Regions from separate parts of the Bacillus sp. FJAT-27231 genome, predicted to be linked through region 1. Evidence: a T-box and tRNA genes for the amino acid it is inferred to sense, from the RefSeq annotation. Region 1 holds a T-box; the other holds one or more tRNA genes.

Region 1 (4,217 bases):
TTCAAAGCGGAAAGCATATGGATTCGTTTTCCGCTTTGATTCTAACTCTTTTTTTACAGAATAATTTTTTACATTTCATCCGGCGCTTCAATTCCAAGCAAGGATAAGCCTTTCCTTAAAACTTGCGTGACGGCCGAAACGAAAGCAAGGCGGGATTCCTTCTGCTCATCCTCTTGGAGCACCTTTACCTCTGCATAATATTTGTTAAAAGCCTGTGCCAAATCAATAATATGTTTTGCAACTCGTGAAGGATCAAAGTCCGCTGCCGCTTTTTCAATCGTCTCCGGAAATGCCATCAGCAGACCGAGCACTTCCCACTCTTGTTCACCGGACAGTTGAATATGCATTTCTTTTTTACCATCCCAAGCGGCCTTCCGCAAAATAGAACAGGCTCTCGCATGCGTATATTGCACATATGGCCCGGTTTCTCCTTCGAACCGTAAAATATCCTCCAGTGAAAAATCAATGTCATTCATCCGGTAATTTTTCAAGTCATTAAAAACAATGGCTCCGACACCAACCTGTCTCGCGACTTCCTCTTTATTCGGCAGGTTAGGATTTTTCAGCTCGATATTCTCTTTGGCAAGCGCAATGGACTCCTGAAGCACTTCTTCAAGTAAAACAACCTGTCCTTTTCTTGTTGACATTTTCTTGCCGTCTTTACGCATCATCCCAAACGGAACATGAACCAGATCGTCTGCCCAGTCAAATCCTAGTTTTTTTAATACAGCTTTTAATTGTTTAAAATGCAGGCTTTGCTCCCCTCCTACGACATAAAGAGCCTTTTCAAAATTGTACGTTTCTTTACGGTAAAGAGCCGCCGCTAAATCTCTCGTTGCATACAAAGTAGCCCCGTCTGACTTTTTAATTAAGCAAGGAGGAAGATCTTCTTCTTCCAATGAAACGACTTGAGCCTGCTCTGACTCCGAAAGCAGTCCTCTACTCTCAAGCAAGTTAACAACACGGTCCATTTTGTCATTGTAAAATGCCTCTCCCGCATACGAATCGAAATCAATATTCAGCAGCTTGTAAATCCGAGAAAAGTCCTTTAAGGATTCCGCTCTAAACCACTTCCATAGCTTAGCTGCTTCCTCATCACCGTCTTCAAGCCGCTTAAACCATTCACGTCCTTCAGCTTCCAGGCGGACGTTCTTTTCTGCTTCTTCGTGAAATTTCACGTACAAAGCGAGCAATTCCTTAATTGGATTCGCTTTTACTTTCTCTTCATTTCCCCAGTGTTTATACGCTGTAATCAATTTGCCAAATTGAGTTCCCCAATCACCGAGATGGTTAATTTTCACGGGTTTATAGCCGCATTGAGCCAATAAAAGGGCGAGTGACTGGCCGATTACAGTTGAACGAAGATGCCCCATAGAGAACGGCTTGGCAATATTGGGAGAAGACATGTCAATCGCTACTGTCTTTCCCTTTCCGCTGTTTGAAGCGCCGAAATTTTGTTTTTTTTGTAAAATCTCTTCAAGCACTTGGGCGGTTACTTCTTGTTTATTCAAAAACACATTAAGATAGCCCCCGACTGCTTCCACTTTCTCAAAAAGCGGGGAATTTATTTTTTGGCTGACCTCTTGTGCAATCAATTGCGGGGACTTCCGCTCAGTTTTTGCCAATGAAAAGCACGGAAACGCCAGATCTCCACGTTCTAGATGCTTTGGCTTTTCAATGAATGGCTCCAAATGATCCATCGTCACCCTGCCCTCTAATGCCTCATACAGAACTTCTGCAAATTCTTTACTATACATCATCGTCGTTCTCTCCTTTTAATAAAAATAAAAAACCCCGTCTCCTCATTAAGAAGAGACGGGGTTTGTATCCCGCGGTACCACTCTCTTTGTTCCATAACAGAACCGGCTTGTTTTTAATAACGGGAAATCCCCGGCTTGCCCTATCATGATCTTTTCAGGCAGGCGTCTCAGAAGTGCGGTTCATCATTCGATCTCGATCAGGCTTCCACCATCCCTGATTCGCTGTGTCCCCTCATTATGATTACTCTCTTCGTCATCGACTTTTACGTGTATAAATTAGATTTTCATCATTTTCATCATTTTCAGCTCTTATTTTTTACACGATTGCAAGATCTATGCCAGAGTCTGAAGCCTGCTAAATGTACAAAAAATACTTAGCTATCCATTTTGTCTATTCATTTTATAATAATTTATGCACAATAGAATAAAAATCACCAGAAAACTTTTTCACAAAAAATTGGAAATAATTTATAATGTATATTTAAAAGCTTACGTTTTCTTTGATTACTTTGAATCCGTTTTCATGATTCTCTGCTAGTTGGCACGAAAATTGTAAGAATGTTTGGAGATTTCAAAATAAATTCGTAAAAGGGGGAGAAACCTTGAATGAAAACATTCGTCTTAAAAAGTCCTTAAAGTTGTGGCAAGTTGTTATGATCGGCTTGGCCTATATGGCTCCAATGGTCGTGTTCGACACATTTGGGATTGTTTCAGATATCACAGGCGGTCACGTGCCTGCCGCTTACTTTATCGCTTTGGCAGGGATGCTGTTCACAGCAGCCAGCTATGGAAAGCTTGTTAAAGTCTTTCCTTCAGCCGGTTCAGCCTATACGTATACTCAAAAAGCCATTAGTCCTCATCTCGGGTTTTTGGTCGGCTGGTCTTCATTGCTTGATTATTTATTTTTGCCAATGGTCAACGCTTTACTGACTAAACTTTATCTGAATGCTTTATTTCCAGCGGTACCTTCATGGATATGGGTAGTCGGTTTTGTCGGACTAGTCACGCTAATCAACCTGCGCGGCATTAATATCCTTGCTAATTTCAATACACTCTTTGTTCTCATACAAATTGCCATTATGGCCGTATTTGTGTTTCTTGTGATCAAGGGGCTTAACAGTGGTACAGGAACTGGACAGCTATTAACTTCTCAGCCTTTCTTTAACGACAGCATGGAAGTAGGGGCTCTTATTGCCGGAGCAACCATTCTCTGCTTTTCTTTTCTAGGGTTTGACGCAGTCACCACCCTTTCAGAAGAAACACCTGATGCAGCAAAAACGATTCCAAGAGCAATTTTCTTTACAGCGCTTTGGGGAGGCATTATTTTCATTTTTACTTCTTACTTTATTCAAGTATTTTTCCCGGACAACGCAAGATTTAACGATCCAGAAGCGGCTCTTCCTGAAATCGCTTTATACGTCGGAGGCGCTTTATTTCAATCAATTTTTCTTGGCATTACGTTCGTCAATACACTCGCCTCTGGACTCGCCTCTACAGCGAGCGTGTCACGGCTTTTGTATGTTATGGGAAGAGATAATGTTTTTCCGAAAAAATGGTTCGGTTATCTTCATCCAACATGGCGCACGCCGATGTTCAATATTATGATTGCAGCAATCGTTTCTTTGTCAGCGATCTTTCTTGATCTTGTTACGGCCACCTCACTGATTAATTTTGGCGCCTTAATCGCCTTCACATTCGTTAACTTATCTGTTATTAGCTACTTTGTTATTCATAAGAAACAACATAAAACGGTCAAAGGGTTTATTAACTATTTGGTCATGCCGCTCATCGGAGCAGCGATTGTTGGTGTGCTGTGGGTAAACTTGGATATTCATTCTCTAACATTAGGGATCGTCTGGGCCCTCATCGGCTTTTCCTACTTGTTGTATATAACTAAAGGGTTCCGGCAACAACCGCCTCAGTTTGCTGATGAACAAACTGAGATTGCAGCAGAGGTCATTGCTCCAAAAGCGGGAAATGATAAATAAAATCGTATGTTAAAATAAAAAAGGGCTGTCCTAAAAAACGGTAAAAACCGATTTCAGGGACAGCTCTCTTTGCATTATAGACCAAAATAAGATACGGCAATAGTTAGAACGAAAAATAAAACAGCTAATACAACCGTCACACGGTGTAATACTAAATCGATTCCGCGAGCTTTCTGTTTACCAAAAAGCTGTTCTGCTCCACCGGAAATGGCTCCGGACAATCCGGCGCTTTTTCCTGACTGCAGCAGCACCACAATAATTAACGCAATAGATACAATCACAAGAAGAGTCAATAACAAAGTGTGCATCGTTCTACCTCCATAAACGAACATACGAATAACCTAACTCTAACATAAAATAACTAAAAAGTGAACAAATTAGCAAAAGGAATTCAAGAAGGGGTCAGTCCCTCACCGCTTTAAAGTGGTGGGATACTGACCCCTTTACTCTTATTTCTTTAAGTTATAGA
Region 2 (4,217 bases), 550 kb from region 1:
TGCTCTTCAAGACGTGTGCGGATTTTCGCTTTTAATTCATCAAGTGTTTCCACATCTTCGTCTGTTTCTTTCGCAAATTCATCATTTAGTTCAGGAAGCTCTTGTGCTTTGATTTCATGAACTTTCACTTTGAATACAGCTGGTTTTCCAGCAAGCTCTTCTGCATGGTACTCTTCAGGGAAAGTAACTTCTACGTCTTTCTCTTCACCAGCTGCTACACCGATCAATTGCTCTTCAAATCCAGGAATGAATGTACCTGAACCAATAACCAATGAGTAGTTTTCAGCTGTGCCGCCTTCAAATACTTCTCCGTCAACAGAGCCTTCGAAATCAAGAACGACTGTGTCGCCGTCTTCTACTTTGCCGTCTTCTTTCACAACAAGCTCAGCATGACGCTTTTGAAGAGCTGTTAGTTCTTCTTGGACGTCCTCGTCTGTTACTTCTGTGCTTAATTTTTCTGCTTCAAGCCCTTTATATTCGCCAAGCTTTACTTCAGGCTTAACGGTAACAGTCGCTTTGAAAATTAACTCTTTGCCTTTTTCCATTTGCTCAATATCAATTTCCGGACGGTCTACAGGATCAATTCCTGCTTCCTCAACCGCTTTTCCGTATGCTTCTGGAAGAATGACATCCAGTGCATCTTGATAAAGAGACTCTACACCGAAACGCTTTTCAAATAAAGCACGCGGCATTTTACCTTTACGGAAACCAGGTACGTTAATGTTTTTTACTACTTTTTTAAATGCGGCATCTAAACCGTTGTTTACTGTTTCCGCATCTACTTCTACTGTTAGAACCCCTTGGTTCCCTTCTTGCTTTTCCCATTTAGCAGACATAAAGTTCCCTCCAAAAATCTATAAATTGATCATCATGAACAGTATAAGTTGTTCGGCCGCCCTATGTATATCTTTCTTACACAAAAAGGACACATTATGACCTTTACATTATAACATACGTTTTTTCTCTTTCAACAAAAAGCCTACATGATCGGTGAAGAAATTTCATCTAATTTCCTCATAAAAGCAAGGCTCTTTTGAACCTCTTTATCCAGCTCATTCTCTGTTCCCAGCCCCGGTTCTTGGTAATAGGTACGAAGCTGCCGCAATGATGCTCTAGCCCATCCTTCAGGAGAAATCTCCTTCGGCTCAAAAGGATATATAAGGAAAAAATGATGCTTGACTATTTCCTTTACTTGCTCAAGCTGAACTGGATCTTTGTCCGCTAGCTCGTCTTCCAAAAAGTGGATAACCTTCTTAAAATAATCCTTTTCAAAAGCATCGGACAACTGTACAGGAATCACACTACCCGTAAATTCAAACTTCCTTACCGTTACGGCCCTTTCAATTCCATGTTCCTTTAATACGTTCAAAATAAGTGTTTGCAAAAAAGGATGCGTGCCTTCTTTTTCAAGCATGGCAACTAGCTCGTCATAATACGGCTGGATATTCACATGAGCAAGCTCCATCAATTTTAACGTTTGCTCACGTAAGGTTTCCTGGCCAGTAAACAGCGGCATCCACCTGGTTTCTGGAGCATCCAGCATCTTCCGGCTTAACTCTAACAGCCGTTCAAAATACTCTCGCTTTTCTTCTGGCAGCTGCTTTTCCTCCATCAACGCTGATAGCGTAGAAAAGATCGTCTTATACTGTTTTTGCTGCATAAGAATAAGCACGTAAATATCAAGCACATCATAGTAATCGCCAAGCCCCTTATGTAGCATGTCTTTACACAACTCTAAGGCGCTGTCGTAACGACCACTTTCGTACAAAGCTAGTAAGAGGGCTGTTTTTACATCCCCTTCTTCAGTAAGCGGATGTTCCAGCGCTTGGGACAAAAAAGAAGCAGCTTCATCATATTGCTTCTCTTCAAGGGCGGCCCGTCCTTTTTGGATAAGCGCCTGTCCCGTTCCCGGAAAAATAAATACATTTCCTTTTCTATCCCACTTTTTCTTCTTCATAGTCAGTCACCCTATTGCCTCTACCTCGATGAAAACAGCGGCTGCTTCCATTCCTTTTTTTGTATTTCTGTAAGTGTAGCACGGATATTCGAAAAAAAAAAGCAAAGGAGAAAGCGGATGATCGAAAACAAAAGGATTTAATCGTGCTAAACAAGGATTCCTTCTCAAATTTCAAATATAAAAAACCTCCCAAGCGTTTGCCTGAAAGGTTGATTTCATTATGTATGGCGTCCCAGGAGAGATTCGAACTCCCGACCGACGGCTTAGAAGGCCGTTGCTCTATCCGGCTGAGCTACTGGGACATATCGCTATTTTTCCTCTATTATGTATAACGGTCACTTTTCGAACTTAGACCGATTGACTTATTCTTTATTATAATTCCTTATGTGTCGAAGTTCAAGCATCTATTATTGTGTGCGAAAAGAAGAAGCACCTTAAAGGTGCAATAACTAAAAATGGATTTTACATTTTACAGCAATACAATCATTATAATCTTCAATTATTTTTTTAACTTTCTTAGTCCATTCCCTACCATGCATTTTAATATCATCCGTCCAATCCCATTCATGCCATTCCCCATCAGGAGTTAAGACATCACTAATCGTGTTATTTTCTATATATTTTTCAGAAATATCTCTAACATAAACCATATCATCATTTCCTATATAGCCTTCATCATTTTCATCAATATGGATTGTTCTTACCTTTCCTTGCCAGCCATAACCAATATCCCAAATATCGAACTTCCCTCTTGGATTATATTTACTAATATAAACACCCCTACCCTTACAATCTAAACACTCTGGGTCAGCCTTGTTATAAAGTGGGTGGGATTTGCATGCACTCTCATATTCATTTTTCCAATCTGATATAAAATTTCCCCAAGAAGTCAATTCTTTTTCGTCTAACTCTGCATATTTTTTGTACAAATCATCAATATGTGCTACTTTCTCATTTGCAATCTCTTTGGCTTCCTTTTTGATTGTATCGTTATCAAGACAATAACAATTATCAATATAGGGTTCAACTGGTGTTGTAAAGTCATATTGACTCATTAAATTACCTATTTCATTAAAGATAACTTGTGTATCCTTACTCACTAATACAATTACTTCTCTCCACATAGTTCTCCCCCCTATTCCCACATTACAATAAATATATTTACTGAATTTGAACTTTATTCATGAAACCACCTAATCGTGGCGAAGTCAGTTCAGATTTAGTGACGTGTGGATTAGGGTACATAGGGTATATCCCTACTTTGAGCTTCATAACAACGTGGAAAATACCCCCCATACCCTTATACAAAAGAAAAGAGACTCCTTGATTTCGGAAGTCTCCTATTATTGCTTTGCTTCATGTTCATTCTTTCTGTTAATCAGTGTCCGTTTCTTTATTCCAGTCATTGCTTCAACTTCTTTGTATGTATGACTCTTAAGTAATTCTAAAGCATGTACAACTTGTTGCTTAGAGTGTTTTCTTGGTCTGCCTTCTCTGAAATCATCTCGTTGCTTAGCTAATGCCTTACCTTCTTGAGTACGTTCTACAATCATGTCTCGTTCAAACTCTGCAAATGAACTGAGTATATTGAAAATCAGTCTTCCTGTTGGGGTGTTTTCCACTAGTCCCATATTAAGGATGTGAACCTTTACTCCTCTCGCAAATAAAGTCTTAACTGTTTGAATACCTTCGACTGCTGACCTAGCAAATCTATCTAGCTTTGTTACAACCAACGTGTCCCCTTCTTGTAATGCCTCAAGCACCTTGTTGAACTCTGGTCTATCTGTTTTAGTACCTGTGAACTTCTCTTTATGTATAACCTCGCAACCTTCTGCTTGTAATGCTTGAATTTGAACCTCTAAATCTTGTGCTACTGTCGAGACTCTTGCATATCCATATTTCATTGCTATGTCCTCGCTTTTCATCGCTCATTTATTGCACTAAGTTAATGCACCTCTTGAAATCTATTATAGCAAGGTTGTTAAAAAGGTGCAATAACTTTCAAGTTTTTGCACCTTGCAACTTAAAGTACTCATTACTATTAAACAAGTGATATTCATTAACTCTAAACAGTATTCTTTCCTTAACAACATACCTTGTTACAAAGATTGCAGATTAAGTATTAATTCGAATAACATAATCAATCTCGATGATTCGTTTCGAACAACGTGAGTATTTTACTTGAACATTTAACCATTTATCAATATTTAACATACCTTTTATTTGAGTCGTGTCGGGAATTTACCGAATTCGTGTGTGG

Evidence for each region. A T-box is a leader RNA that pairs with one kind of tRNA and senses whether it is charged. The one in region 1 lies ahead of argS (arginine--tRNA ligase), so its partner is inferred to be a tRNA-Arg.
Region 2: it encodes a tRNA-Arg, which carries the amino acid that the T-box ahead of argS (arginine--tRNA ligase) is inferred to sense. The anticodon was not compared.

The regions. Positions count from the first base shown of each region.
Region 1 covers NZ_LFZU01000001.1:3,503,796-3,508,012, forward strand. The annotation lists gene argS (arginine--tRNA ligase) at 69-1,760, opposite strand; T-box leader at 1,809-2,026, opposite strand; gene AC623_RS16920 (APC family permease) at 2,363-3,748, shown strand; gene secG (preprotein translocase subunit SecG) at 3,823-4,056, opposite strand; gene eno (phosphopyruvate hydratase) at 4,198-4,217, opposite strand, start outside.
Region 2 covers NZ_LFZU01000001.1:2,951,538-2,955,754, forward strand. The annotation lists gene tig (trigger factor) at 1-836, opposite strand, end outside; gene AC623_RS14185 (tetratricopeptide repeat protein) at 980-1,957, opposite strand; tRNA gene AC623_RS14190 (tRNA-Arg) at 2,183-2,259, opposite strand; gene AC623_RS14195 (hypothetical protein) at 2,407-3,081, opposite strand; gene AC623_RS14200 (recombinase family protein) at 3,301-3,861, opposite strand.